DNA from 2 places in the Stenotrophomonas sp. YJH_SMC_127 genome. Region 2 is predicted to be linked to the other one. Evidence: riboswitches for the same ligand, from Rfam matches in the RefSeq annotation. Region 2 holds a riboswitch; the other holds the start of a gene.
The links. Region 2 has a riboswitch for glycine ahead of AC5QAB_RS20315 (trimeric intracellular cation channel family protein). Riboswitches for the same ligand answer to the same signal wherever they lie in the genome.
Positions count from the first base shown of each region.

Region 1: it holds a riboswitch for glycine, as region 2 does, so the genes downstream of both, gcvP (aminomethyl-transferring glycine dehydrogenase) here and AC5QAB_RS20315 (trimeric intracellular cation channel family protein) in region 2, are expected to answer to the same signal.

Region 1 is NZ_JCAFVO010000001.1:489,599-496,651, reverse strand. It holds gene AC5QAB_RS02285 (catalase) at 1-62, opposite strand, end outside; gene AC5QAB_RS02280 (AraC family transcriptional regulator) at 177-899, shown strand; gene AC5QAB_RS02275 (amino acid permease) at 982-2,349, shown strand; gene AC5QAB_RS02270 (VOC family protein) at 2,453-2,863, shown strand; gene gcvP (aminomethyl-transferring glycine dehydrogenase) at 2,955-5,822, opposite strand; glycine riboswitch at 5,885-5,987, opposite strand; gene AC5QAB_RS02260 (multidrug effflux MFS transporter) at 6,287-7,053, shown strand, end outside.
Region 2 is NZ_JCAFVO010000014.1:47,203-54,255, forward strand. It holds gene AC5QAB_RS20285 (ATP-binding protein) at 1-1,037, shown strand, start outside; gene AC5QAB_RS20290 (MarR family transcriptional regulator) at 1,109-1,609, shown strand; gene AC5QAB_RS20295 (DNA alkylation repair protein) at 1,606-2,346, shown strand; gene AC5QAB_RS20300 (DUF6616 family protein) at 2,395-2,733, shown strand; gene AC5QAB_RS20305 (hypothetical protein) at 2,824-3,081, shown strand; gene AC5QAB_RS20310 (3-deoxy-7-phosphoheptulonate synthase) at 3,376-4,449, shown strand; gene AC5QAB_RS20315 (trimeric intracellular cation channel family protein) at 4,712-5,329, opposite strand; glycine riboswitch at 5,412-5,517, opposite strand; glycine riboswitch at 5,531-5,620, opposite strand; gene AC5QAB_RS20320 (GIY-YIG nuclease family protein) at 5,661-5,936, shown strand; gene AC5QAB_RS20325 (nuclear transport factor 2 family protein) at 6,081-6,512, shown strand; gene AC5QAB_RS20330 (hypothetical protein) at 6,516-6,932, shown strand; partial or broken gene AC5QAB_RS20335 (IS110 family transposase) at 6,944-7,053, opposite strand, start outside.

The DNA of each region.
Region 1 (7,053 bases), on a different contig from region 2:
CCCCGGCGGTGGCTTTCGGCAGGGACGGTTGCGCGCTTGCCGGTCGGCTTGCTGGCGGCCATGGACGTTGGCTCCGGATCATCAAAAGGAACCACGACACTGGAACCAGCCCCGTTAAACCACGGTCCGGCAAAGGTGAACGTACGGGCAAAAGCAGGCTCGGGTATGCTTGCCGCATGCGAGTCGAGCCCGCCGACATCGAAGCCCTGTTCGACGCCATCCCGGATGTGCTGTTCTTCATCAAGGACCGCCAGGGGCGTTACACCCACGTCAACCAGACCATGCTGCGGCGGCTGGGTCTGCGCGCGCGCAAGGACGTGATCGGGCGTACGGCGGCCGAAATCTACCCGACCGGCCTCAGTGCGGACTACGTTGACCAGGACGCCCGCGTGCTGTCCGGTGAGGTGATCGAGAACCTGATGGAGCTGCACCTGTTCGCCAACCGCGAACCGGGCTGGTGCCTGACCTGCAAGCGCCCGCTGGTGGTCGACGGGGCCATCGAGGGCCTGATCGGCATTTCCCGCGACCTTGGCCAGAAGGACAGCCTCGGCACCCAGTACGAGCAGCTGCGGCTGGCGCTGGCCCACCTCAACGCGCACTACGCCGAGAACGTGCGCATGCAGACCCTGCTGGACATCACCGGCTTTTCGCTGTCCAAGCTGGAGCGCAGCTTCCGCAAGGTGTTCCAGATGACCCCGCAGCAGGTGCTGACCCGGCTGCGGATCCAGATGGCCATGCATCTGCTGCATGGCGACGACAGCATCGCCTGCATCGGCCAGGCCTGCGGTTTCAGCGACCAGAGTGCCTTCACCCGCAAGTTCAAGGCTGAAACCGGTTTCTCGCCGCGTGCCTATCGTGCCCGTATCGGTGGGAACGTCGGCGAGCCGGCGCTGGCCTGAGCGGCCTGCTGCGCTGTGCCTATCCCCGTGGGCACGGGACAGGGTAAGGTGTCGCCCCTGTAGCCCGCCGCCAGCCCCGCCGATGCCCAACTCGATTCCGACCGCTTCGCCGTCCCGCCTCGGACATTCGCTCAAGCCCCGCCAGCTGATCATGATGGGCCTGGGCAGCGCCATCGGCGCCGGGCTGTTCCTCGGCTCGGGCGTGGGTGTGCAGGCGGCCGGTCCGGCGGTCCTGGTTTCGTATCTGGTCGCCGGAGCGCTGGTGATCATCGTGATGAACGCGCTGGGCGAGATGGCGGCGGCCAAACCGACCAGCGGCGCGTTCTCGGTGTATGCAGCCGACGCCATGGGCGCTACCGCCGGTGCCACCGTGGGCTGGCTGTGGTGGGTGCAGCTGGTGATCGTGATCGCCGCCGAAGCAGTGGGTGCGGCCGGGCTGCTGGCCACGGTCTGGCCGGCGATACCGGTACCGATGGCGGCGTTGGCGTTCATGCTGTTCTTCACCGCGATCAACCTGCTCGGAGTGAAGAACTTCGGCGAGTTCGAATTCTGGTTCGCCATCCTCAAGGTCGCGGCGATCCTGGCGTTCATCGCCATTGGCGTGGCGCTGCTGATGGGATGGCTGCCGCAGGTGACCTCCCCGGGCCTGAGCAACTTCACCGAACACGGTGGTTTTGCGCCGAAGGGCCTGGCCGGGATCGGCGCGGCGCTGCTGGTGGTGGTGTTCGCCTTCGGCGGCACCGAGATCGTGGCCGTGGCGGCGGCCGAAACCGAAGACCCCGAGCGCAGCATTGCCCGTGCCATCCGCACCGTGGCCTGGCGCATCCTGGTGTTCTACATCGGCTCGCTGAGCGTGATCATCGCCGTGGTGCCGTGGACCAGCGAGGCGCTGAAGTCGCCGTTCGCCGCCGTGCTGGACATCGCCCGCATCCCGGGCGCGGGCACCGCCATCACGCTGATCGCCGTGATCGCGCTGCTGTCGGCGCTCAATGCCAACCTCTACGGCGCCTCGCGCATGATGTATTCGCTGGCGCAGCGTCGCGAAGCGCCGGCCGTGCTTGGCTGGACCGACCCGCGCCAGGTGCCGGTGATCGCCGTGCTGGCCAGCGTGCTGTTCGGCTTTGCCGCCACGGTGATGGAACTGCTGTTCCCGGACCGGGTGCTGCCGGTGCTGCTGAACATCGTCGGTTCCACCTGCCTGCTGGTGTGGACGCTGTCGCTGGTCTCGCAGCTGGTGCTGCGTCGTCGCGCGGATCGTCTGGGTACCCGACTGCCGTTCCGCATGGCCGGTTTCCCGTGGCTGACCTGCTGTGCACTGGCGATCCTTGCGCTGATCTTCGGCCTGCTGCTGAGTGAGTCGCACACCCGCCTGCAGTTCCTGTCGATGGTGGCGTTGACTGCCACGATCGCCGCCAGCAGTGCCATCGCGCGGCGCATGCGCCAGGCGTGATTGAAGCTGCCGGCCGGCGGCCGGCACTACCACGGGGGCTGCACATCTGCCGTGCCATCCTGATCGCGTGGGCCGTCATCGGCCCGTCGACCAGGAGTACCGCATGCTGCGCAGCCGTCCCTTCCTGATGTTCACCGGCCAGGCCGAGGCCGCGCTGGCCCTGTACGCCGAAGCCTTTGCCGATTTCCGGCTGCTGGCCCTGCAACGCCATCCCGAGGGGGCCGGCGCCGGCGTGCCGGGGCAGGTCCGCCAGGCCATCTTCCTGCTCGGTGGCACCCACTACCTGTGCTTCGACAGCCTGGACGTGCACGATTTCACCTTCTCGCCGTCGATCTCGCTGTTCGTCGAGTGTTCCGGTGCCGAGCAGTTCGAGCGCGCGGCACGCGTGCTGGGTGAGGGCGGCCATTGGTTGATGCCGGTGGGCGACTATGACTTCAGCAATCGCTACGGCTGGGTGCAGGACCGCTTTGGCGTGTCGTGGCAGTTGAGCCTGGGGCAGATGCCGGACCCTTGATCGGATGCTTGTGGGTGTGGGCCTTGGTCCACACGCCCCATGAAAACGGCCCGCTTGCGCGGGCCGTTTTCTTTACCGATGCAGTGAGGAATCACGCCTCGACTTCATCATCCTTGTAGGCATCGACCGGGATGCAGGCGCACATCACGTTCTTGTCGCCGTACACATTGTCGACACGCGCCACCGGCGGCCAGTATTTGCTCTGCTTCAGGCTGGCCAGCGGGAAGGCGGCCAGTTCACGCGGGTAGGCGTGGGTCCACTCGCTGGCGGTCACTGCGGTGGCAGTGTGCGGCGCGTTCTTCAGCGGGTTGTCCTCGCGGTCCAGGCGGCCGTCTTCGATCGCGGTGATCTCCTCGCGGATCTGGATCATCGCGTTGATGAAGCGATCCAGTTCGTGCAGCGATTCGCTTTCGGTCGGCTCCACCATCAGCGTGCCGGCAACCGGGAAGCTCAGGGTCGGAGCATGGAAGCCGAAGTCGATCAGGCGCTTGGCCACGTCCTCGGCACCGATGCCGCTGGTCTTCTCCAGCGGGCGCACGTCCAGGATGCACTCGTGCGCCACCAGGCCGTTGCGGCCGGTGTACAGGGTCTTGAAGTGCGGGGCCAGGCGCTTGGCGATGTAGTTGGCGTTGAGCTGCGCGACCTGGGTGGCCTTGCGCAGGCCGTCGCGGCCCATCATTGCGATGTACATCCAGCTGATCGGCAGGATCGAGGCGCTGCCGAAGCTGGCCGCGCTGACCATGCCGACCGGGCCGTTGTCACCCAGCTTGCCCGGCAGGAACGGGGCCAGGTGCTCCTTGACCGCGCACGGGCCGACGCCCGGGCCGCCACCGCCGTGCGGGATGCAGAAGGTCTTGTGCAGATTCAGGTGCGAAACGTCCGAGCCCCACTTGCCCGGCTTGGCCACGCCGACCAGGGCATTCATGTTGGCACCGTCGGTGTACACCTGGCCGCCGTGCTTGTGGATGATCTCGCAGATCTCCACCACCTCTTCCTCGAACACGCCGTGCGTGGACGGGTAGGTCATCATGATCGCGGCCAGGCGGTCGCTGTACTTCTCGGCGTTGAGGCGGATGTCCTCGACGTCGACGTTGCCGTTGGCATCGGTCTTGGTCACCACCACCTTCATGCCGCACATCTGCGCCGAGGCCGGGTTGGTGCCGTGCGCCGAATCCGGGATCAGGCAGATGTCGCGGTGGCCTTCGCCGCGCGAGCGGTGGTAGGCGCGGATCGCCAGCAGGCCGGCGTACTCGCCCTGCGCGCCGGAGTTCGGCTGCAGGCTGACCGCGTCATAGCCGGTGCATTCCACCAGCATCGCTTCCAGCGTGTCGATGAGTTCCTTGTAGCCCAGCGCCTGGTCGGCCGGCACCAGCGGGTGGATCTGCGAGAACTCCGGCCAGGTCACCGGGATCATCTCGGCGGTGGCGTTGAGCTTCATGGTGCACGAGCCCAGCGGGATCATCGTGCGGTCCATCGCCAGGTCCTTGTCGGCCAGCGAGCGCAGGTAGCGCAGCAGTTCGTGCTCGCTGTGGTGGGTGTTGAACACCGGATGGGTCAGGAACGCGGACTGGCGCAGCAGGCCGGCCGGCAGTGCGTCGGCGGTGCTGGCATCCAGCGCATCGATGTCGGCCTGCGCGCCGAACACGGCGGCCAGCGCGACCACGTCGCCGCGGGTGGCGGTCTCGTCCAGGCTGATGCCGACCGAGTCGCTGTCGATCGCGCGCAGGTTGTAACCGGCGGCGCGTGCCTTGGCGTGGATCTCATCGGCATGCACGCCGGTGATGTGCAGCGTATCGAAGAAGTCGCCACCGACCTGCACGCCGGCCTCGCGCAGCGCGGCGGCCAGGATCGAGGCCAGGCGGTGGGTACGCCGGGCGATGCGGGTCAGGCCTTCCGGGCCGTGGTACACGGCATACATCGAGGCCATCACCGCCAGCAGCACCTGTGCGGTACAGATGTTGGAGGTGGCCTTCTCGCGGCGGATGTGCTGCTCGCGGGTCTGCAGGGTCAGGCGGTAGGCCGGGTTGCCCTGGGCATCGACCGAGACGCCGATCAGGCGGCCCGGCATCGAGCGCTTGTAGGCGTCGCGGCAGGCCATGAATGCGGCGTGCGGGCCGCCGAAGCCGAACGGCACGCCGAAACGCTGGCTGTTGCCGACCACGATGTCCGCACCCCATTCGCCCGGGGCGGCCAGCAGGGTCAGCGCCAGCAGGTCGGTGGCCACGGCCACCAGGCCGCCGCGCGCGTGCACGGCCTCGACCAGCGCCTTGTAGTCGCCGATCTGGCCGAAGGTGTCCGGGTACTGCAGCAGCAGGCCGAAGGCTTCTGCTTCCAGTGCCTCGGCCGGGGTGCCGACGCGCAGCACGATGCCCATGGGCTCGGCGCGGGTACGCAGCAGTTCCAGGGTCTGCGGGTGCACGGCGTCGTGCACGAAGAAGGTGTCCGACTTCGACTTGGCCGAACGCTTGGCCAGGGTCATCGCTTCAGCTGCGGCGGTGGCTTCGTCCAGCAGCGAGGCGTTGGCGATTTCCATGCCGGTGAGGTCGGCGCACAGGGTCTGGAAGTTGATCAGCGCTTCCATGCGGCCCTGCGAGATCTCGGCCTGGTACGGGGTGTAGGCGGTGTACCAGGCCGGGTTTTCCAGGATGTTGCGCAGGATCACGTTCGGCGTGTGGGTACCGTAGTAGCCCTGGCCGATGAAGCTGCGCAGCACGGTGTTCTTGTCGGCGATCGCACGGATCTTCGCCAGTGCCTGCACTTCGGTCATCGATTCCGGCAGTGCCAGCGGCGCCGGCGACTTGATCTTGGCCGGTACGATGGCATCGGTCATCGCATCCAGCGACGCGTGGCCGACGACGTCGAGCATCTGCGCGATCTCGGCATCGTTGGGGCCGATGTGGCGCTCGACGAACGCATTGTGGTGCTCGAGCTCACGCAGGGAAGGGGTGTTCTGGGACATGGCGAAGGATCCGTCAGGAAAGGGCACACGCACGGGCACAAGCCGCCGGTCGGCGGTCTGCGGGGCGCCCCTCTGTCCTTTTGCCTGAGAGTTTGGAAGCGCGGAAAACCGCGGCTTCGTGCCCCTTCGGCGCCGGATCGAACCGGTCTCTCCAGAGTTGTGTTACGGGTGGTATCGGGCCTGAGCGATTACGGGCGTTGCGCCTTCGGCAGCGGTGTTCCGCTTCTCCCACCGTGTTGCCCGCCGATTATAGCCCGTTGCGGGCGCGCCAGCCGCCTGCGGGCCCGGCCGCGGCGCCTGAATGGCCGATGGCCCGCCCGTGCGTTTTGTGCACTGCTGCATGGCATCAGGCGCAATCCCCACCTATGATGGGCGGATACCCGAATTCATCTGGCGCCGTCCCTGCTGCAGGGGACTGGCGCCCGCCGTGCGTGCCGCGCATGGCCCTGCCGGACGCCTTCTCCATGACCGCCGCTGTTGCTCCTTCCACCCGCCGCATGGCCCTGCTGCTCGCCGGCCTGGCCATGTTCGGTCCGTTCTCGATCGACACCATCTTCCCAGCGTTCCCGCAGCTGGCCCAGCGCCTGGCGGTGGACGAGGTGGCGGTGCAGCAGACCATCAGCGTGTACCTGCTGTTCTACGGCCTGATGAGCCTGGCACACGGCCCGCTGTCCGATGCCTGGGGCCGCAAGCGGGTGATTCTTGGCGGCCTGGTGGTGTTCGTCGGCGCCTCGGTCGGCTGTGCGCTGTCCACCGATCTGACCACGCTGCTGGGGTTCCGCGCCCTGCAGGGCCTGTCCGCAGGCGTCGGCATGATCGTCGGCCGCGCGGTGATCCGCGACCTGTACCACGGTCACGACGCGCAGCGGCTGATGAGCCAGGTGTCGATGCTGTTCGGCATCGCCCCGGCGATCGCGCCGATCATCGGTGGCTGGATCCTGCTCAGCGGTGCTGGCTGGCCGCTGATCTTCTGGTTCCTGGTGGTGTTCGCACTGGTTCTGCTGGCGGCCACCGCCCGCTACCTGCCGGAGACCCATCCGCTCGAAGCGCGCGTTCCGTTGTCGCCGCGGGTGCTGATGCGTGATTACGTGCGCATCGGTTTCAATCCGCGCTTCCTGCGCCTGGCGCTGGCCGGCAGCATCGGTTTCGGTGGCATCTTCCTGTACATCTCCTCGGCACCGGTGTTCGTGATGCAACACCTGCACCTGGGCGAGGGCGGTTTCGCCTGGCT
Region 2 (7,053 bases):
AGGGCAGGGCGCCCGATGTGCAGGTCATCGAGGGTGGCGCGGTACTGGACGCCTCCGGTCGTGCTGGCGTGCTGAAATCACAGGCCGCGCTGCTGACCGCGATGCAGTGGCCGCCGTTTGAACTGGGGATGCGCCAGGCCGACGGCCGCTGGCGGGTGGTCGGCAGCGACCATAGTGACCTGGCGGCCTGGCGCCGCCAGGTGATGCTCGCCCTGTTGGGCGGTGCGATCCTGCTGGCGCCGTTGGCGGCGTGGGCGTCGATCCGGTTGGGGCGCCCGCTGCGGCGCCTGGCCGAAGCGAGCGCACGCGTCGACCTGCAGGCCGAATCGCCATTGCCCGACGATGGCCCACGCGAAGTGCAGATGCTGGCCGCCGCGATCAGCACCGGTCGCGAACGCCTGCGGGTCCAGGCACAGGACATGACCCATATGCTGGCGGCAGTGGCGCATGACCTGCGCACGCCCCTGACCGGCCTGCGCCTGCGCGCCGAGTTCGCTCCCGCACCACAGGCCGCCCGGATGGTGGCGGACATCGAACGCATGGACGCGATGATCGAGCAGGTGCTGGACTATGCACGCGGCGAGCTGCAGCCCTTGCAGATGCGCTCGCTGGATCTGGCTGCCCTGCTGCAGGAATGCCTGCAAGGGGCGCTGCTGCGCGGGGTCGACATTTCGCTTCAGTGCCCGGATACGCTGCCGTGGCATGGCGATGCGCTGCTGCTCCGGCGCGCGGTCGACAATCTCATCGACAACGCCGAGCGTTACGCGGGCGCCGTGGAGCTGCATGTCGCCGTGTGGGGACATGGGGTGCAGCTGGATGTGATGGATCGCGGGCCGGGCATCGCCGAAGCTGATCGTGTCCGCCTGCTGCAACCGTTCCAGCGCAGCGAAAGCTCGCGCAGTCGCGCTACCGGTGGGACCGGGCTGGGACTGGCCATGGCCGCCAACGTAGCCAGGCGTCACGTAGGCGAACTGCAGCTGCTGCACCGCGAGGGCGGCGGGCTGATCGCGCGACTGCTGCTGGGAAAGCTCCCCTGATATCGGCTGTGGTTTACAGATGGCGGCTATCGGGGATATGATTAGGCGCCTAACCATATCGTGTTCGTGAGATGATCGAAGCCAAGCATCAGGCCCTGCTGGAGGAATCGCAGCGACGCGGCTACGCCAACATCGCGCAACTGCGCCTGTGCTTCCAGCTGCTCTCGTTGTCCTCGTCGATCGATCGCGACTGCGCCGCGCGGCTGGCACCGCATGGGCTCAGCGAGGGCCGCTTCGTCGTGCTGTTCCTGCTGCACGGGGCCGGTGGCACGCTGCCGCCGCACCTGCTGGCCGAGCGTGCCGGCGTGACCCGTGCCACCATCAGCGGCCTGCTCGATGGCCTGCAGCGTGAAGACCTGCTGCAGCGTCGCAGCGATGACGGGGATGGCCGCCGTCTGCAGATCGTATTGACCGCACCGGGAAAGCGCTTGGCCGAGTCGTTGTTCGAGCAGCACACGCAATGGATCAGCGGCCTGTTCGACGGCCTGGATGCGGGTGAACAGCAGCAGCTGTCGCAGCTGCTGCACAAGGTCTGGCAGCATACGGACGGCGGGCGGGAATCGGCAGCATGAGCACGCCCGTTCCTGCGCAAAGGCTGCATGCACTCAACAGTGGCAGCGCTGCTGCCACCCATCTGGCCGAATGCCTGGCCGTGGATTTCACCGCGCTGCTGCAGGTGGTGGCGCCTGCCCTTGAGCCGGAATCGCTGCAATGCATGCGCGACGCCTCAGGCAAGGGCATCACCCAGCGCATGGCGCTGGCGGCGCGGTTGCTGCACGAAGCCGGACAGGGGGAGCCTGCGCGCTGGCAGGGGCATGCGTCAGACACGGTGCGTGGCTGGGCCTGCTACCTGATCGGCGGCGAAGCCGACGCGACGCTGCCGGCCAAGCTGCAGGCGATGCGGCCACTGGCTGACGACCCGCACTTCGGCGTGCGCGAATGGGCGTGGCTGGCGCTGCGTGCCGACATTGTTGCCGCACCACTGCAGGCGCTGGAGTACCTGCAACCATGGACGCAGGAAGGATCGCCGTACCTGCGCCGCTTCGCCTGCGAAGCGCTGCGCCCGCGCGGCGTGTGGGCCACACATGTCGCGCTGTTCAAGCGGCAGCCGGAACTTGCAGAGGCGATGCTGGAAGCACTCGCCGACGACCCGGAGCGCTATGTGCAGGACTCGGTCGGCAACTGGCTCAATGATGCCGGCAAGACACAGCCGCAGTGGCTGCGTGCGCTGTGCGCGCGCTGGCAACAGCAGCACCCTGGTGATGCCAATGCCTACATCCGCAAACGCGCCATGCGCTCGCTCCGGTAGTGCCGGCCGCTGGCCGGCAACCCCCCAAACCTTCAAGGAAGAAGCAGCATGTCGCACACCTTCATCGAGCTCTACACCGCCACCCCCGCCTGGACCACGCTCCAGCCCGAGCAGCGGAATGCCTTCTTCGCCCGTATCGGTGCAGGCATGCAGCAGTTCGATCCAGTCCGCATCACACTGCTGGCGATGGGCCGCATTGCCAGGGGCGTACAGCACGGCAGCGATGAGCAGTTCTATGCGGTCTGGCGCTGTGCAAGCCGCGCGGACGCCGACGCGCTGGTGGCCGGCATTGCCGCCACCGGTTGGCATCAGTACTTCGCCACCATCAACGCCGTCGGCGCAGACGATGGGATGGGGCAGCACCTTGCCGACCTGGCCGCCTTGTAGCAGCGTCTCCGGACGCGCATGGCACATGCGCCTGTCACCCGGACGCGGTAAACAGGACATTGCCCATGTCCATCCGCAGGGAAGTTGATCATGCAGAGCACGCTCCAGGTCACGCTGTTCGGCCCGCTTGGCGACAGCCCGGCATTGCAGTTGCCGGGGCGGGAAGGGCCGTCGGTGGCCATCCCGGAGGCGGCCCTGCGGCGGTTGGTCTCCGACCTCTACACCACCCGTTCCCTGCTCAATCCCGAGCAGCTGGACGAGGCCAGGCAGGAGCTGGACCGCGTGCTGGAGCGCTGGGCCGACATCCACGAAGGCCTGTTGCTGGACGTGGAAGTGCATGGCAAATGAGCGGCTTTGCGTGGCTGCTGCCGCGTGGGCAGCGCCGGCGCGCGCCTCGCTGAACCGCACCCGCGGTTGCGGATGAAACATTTTGCACTGCGCAAAAGCTGTGCTATCAATACACCCCATGAACGCAGCCGCCACCCGCTTTTACTGGTATTACTTTCCGAAGCCACTGGCGGAGGAAGGACTGCGCTCACCCTGAAGAAAGCTTCAGACGCATTCCCGAAAGCCGCCAGCGAACCTGGCGGCTTTTTTCATGCCGCCACGCTGGGGACCCCAACGTTCCGGAGATCTCCTGCAATGCCCCCGCACACCGACGACCTGCGCATCCGCACCATCGAACCGCTGACACCGCCTGCCCAGCTGCTGGCGATGCTGCCCTGTGACGATGAAGCCTCCGACACCGTCAGCGCCTCGCGCGCGGCCCTGCACCAGATCCTGCACGGCCGTGACGACCGCCTGGCAGTGGTGGTGGGCCCGTGCTCGATCCACGACCCGAAGGCCGCCATCGAATACGCCCAGCGCCTGAAGCCGCTGCGCGACGCGCTGGCCGGCGAACTGGAAATCGTCATGCGCGTGTACTTCGAGAAGCCGCGCACCACGGTGGGCTGGAAGGGCCTGATCAACGACCCGGACCTGGACGGCAGCTTCAGGATCGACAAGGGCCTGCGCATTGCCCGCGGCCTGCTGCGCGACATCAACAAGCTCGGCCTGCCGGCCGGTGTCGAATTCCTCGATGTGATCTCGCCGCAGTACATCGCCGACCTGGTGGCGTGGGGCGCGATCGGCGCGCGTACGACCGAAAGCCAGGTGCATCGTGAGCTGGCCTCGGGGCTGTCGTGCCCGGTCGGCTTCAAGAACGGCACCGATGGCAACGTGAAGATCGCCGCTGACGCGGTGGGTGCGGCGTCCAATCCGCATCACTTCCTGTCGGTCACCAAGCAGGGCGGCACCGCCATCGTGTCGACCACCGGCAATCCGGATTGCCATGTGATCCTGCGTGGCGGCAAGCAGCCGAACTACGACGCCGGCAGCGTCGCCGACGCCTGCCAGGTGCTGGCCAAGGCCAAGCTGCCGACGCGCCTGATGATCGACGCCAGCCACGCCAACAGCCTGAAAAACCCCGAGAACCAGCCGAAGGTGATCGAGGACATCGCTGTTCAGCTGGAAGACGGCGAACAGCGCATCGTTGGCGTGATGATCGAGAGCCATCTGGTCGGTGGCCGCCAGGAACTGGTGGAAGGCCAGCCGCTGGTCTACGGGCAGAGCATCACCGATGGCTGCATCGACTGGGACACCACCGTGACGGTGCTGGAGCGTCTGGCTGCGGCCGTGCGCGCCCGTCGCGACGTGAAGGTGTCCGAAGCAGCCTGATCGAAGCCGCCTGAGTGCGGCACGTGTGTGGATGGCGGCCAGCGCCTGCGGGGGTGCGGCCGCGATCAGGGCCGGTCGGAGTTGGAGGCCGGCCCATCTGCACCGGCGATGCGCCTGGCGCTGCGCATGAGCGACAGCGCCAGGTACATCGCCGGGGTGGTGATACCGCTTCCTGTAGCGTCGAGCCATGCCCGACCTGCGCGCGAAGCGCGTTGGTTTCCTGCAAAGAGCAGTCGAGCATGGCTCGACTTTACGAAGAGGCTCAATGCACTTCGTCGTGGTAGACGAACTTCGGCATTTCCCAGCGGTAGTGGATCGCCAGCAGGCGCAATGCGAAGCCGCCGCCAAGGCAGCACAGGATTGCGGTGGCATCGGCCACGCCCCAGTGCAGCAGCAACAGATAGGCCGCGCCGGTCAGCAGCGCGATGATCGCGTACAGCTCCTTCTGGAAGATGAGTGGCACCTCGTTGCAGAGGATGTCGCGCAGCACCCCGCCGAACGCGCCGGTCAGCATGCCGGCGATCAGCACGATCGGCATTGCATGGCCGGCTTCGCGCGCGATCGAGCAGCCGATCAGGGTGAAGGCGATCAGGCCCAGGCCATCGAGCACCAGGAAGGTGCGGCGGAAGTGGTGCATCCAGCGCGCCACCCAGGTGGCGATCAGCGCCGCGCACACGGTGAAGCCCAGGTACTCGGGGTGCTTCACCCAGCCCAGCGGGTAGTGGCCGAGCAGGATGTCGCGCAGTGAACCACCCCCGAGGGCCGTGACGCAGGCGATCATGACCACGCCGAACAGGTCCATGCGGCGGCGGCCGGCGGACAGTGCGCCGGTCATGGCTTCGGCGGAAATGGCGATCAGGTAGATGATGGACAGCAGCATGGGGCAGGCTCCGGGCGCGGTGGGGCCGGCCATGCGCGACCACCGCCACTGCCTGCGCAATGACGGGATGACGATGACCGGTGCCGCTCCCGCTGTCCTTTTGCCTGAGAGTTCAGCGGCATGGGCCGCGTGCCCCTTCGGCGGATCGTCCCGGGCATGCCCGGTGACCTCTCTCCAGCTCGGCGAGTCGAATGCATGGTTGGTGGGATTCCAGCCCACCGGCCTGAGCGATCATGGGAGCCTGCGCCTTCGGCGGGCGCCAGCGCGGCGCCTCTCTCCTGCATTCGGGCGCCAGTATATCCGCTGCAGTGCAGCACGGCATAATCCAGGCATGGCCCCGTCCGTCCGCCCGTGGTTCCTGTACCTGCTCGAATGCCGCGATGGCAGCTATTACGCCGGCATCAGCACCGATGTGGAGGCGCGTTTCGCCGCCCACCAGGCCGGCAAGGGCGCGCGCTACACCCGGGCCCGGCCGCCGCTGCGCGTGCTGGCCGTGCGCGAATACCCGGACCGGGCCGCCGCCTCGCGGGCCGAGTGGCAACTCAAGCAGCAGCCCCGCGAACGCAAGCTGGCCTGGCTGCAGGCAACGGATCCTGCGCTTCTGTAGAGCCGAGCCCACGCTCGGCTGTTGTTCCGTCTGCCCGATGCGGGAGCCGAGCATGGGCTCGGCTCTACAGTAGATCCACGTCATGCGTGGATGGGCCATTCGGCCCATGCGATGATCGCCCCGCGCCCAGAGCCGGAGACCCGGATGTCCACGATTGCCCTGCTGTTCGCGCTTTCCGCAGCAACGAGCCCTGCCGCCGACGCCGCCACGATCGCGGCCATCGAAGCCACCTGCCACGACTACGTCGATGGCCAGCTGGAGGCCGACCCGCAGCGCGTCGCCCGTTCCCTGCATCCGGACCTGGCCAAGCGCGCTGTGCTCGGCGATACACCCGACGAGCGCCTGGGCCTGCGCCGGATGTCGAAGGAAGAGCTGGTCTCGTTGACGAAACAGGGCGCGCTGAAGACCCCGAAGGATCAATGGGATCGCCGCTGCACGGTGCTGGACGTGACCGGCAACGCGGCCTCGGTGCGGCTGGAAACCCCGTGGTTCGTCGACTACTTCCACATGGGGCGTTTCGACCAGCGCTGGGTCATCGTCAACGCACTGTGGTACCCGAAACCGAAGGCGCACTGAGCGATGCGTGCCGCCGGCAACGCATGGATCTCCGTCGTCGTGCTGGTCGCCAGCATCGCGCTGCTGCCTGGCCTGCTGTATCTGCTCGGGCTGGCATTGGTGGACGGTCGGCCGAAGCCGGCCGACCGCGCGCCCAGTGGCGTGGCTGCGTGCAGCGGTGAGCCACGGGCGGGATACCAGCCGATGAACCCCTGGCGCTTCACCGCCCAGTTCTTCGACAAGGACGGGATGAAGAACAAGGTGCCTGAAGTGGAGCGGGAGGCCTTCTGGATTGCCCGGCGCCACCTGTGGCGGCAACCCCAGCGCGGCATGCTGCGCTGGCATCTCGGCAGTACCGCACTGACGATCTGGATCACCCGGCATTGGAGTACCGCGCAGATTGCCGACACCGCGAGGAAGGAGGACTTCTGCCGGAAGTAGCAACTGTCTTGTCAGGGGCAGCCGAGGGCCACCTCGGCGTCCCGCTTACGGGCGTTTAGGATAACCAGCATTTTGCGCATGACCGCCACGAGCGCCACCTTGCTCGCTTTGCCTTTGGCCT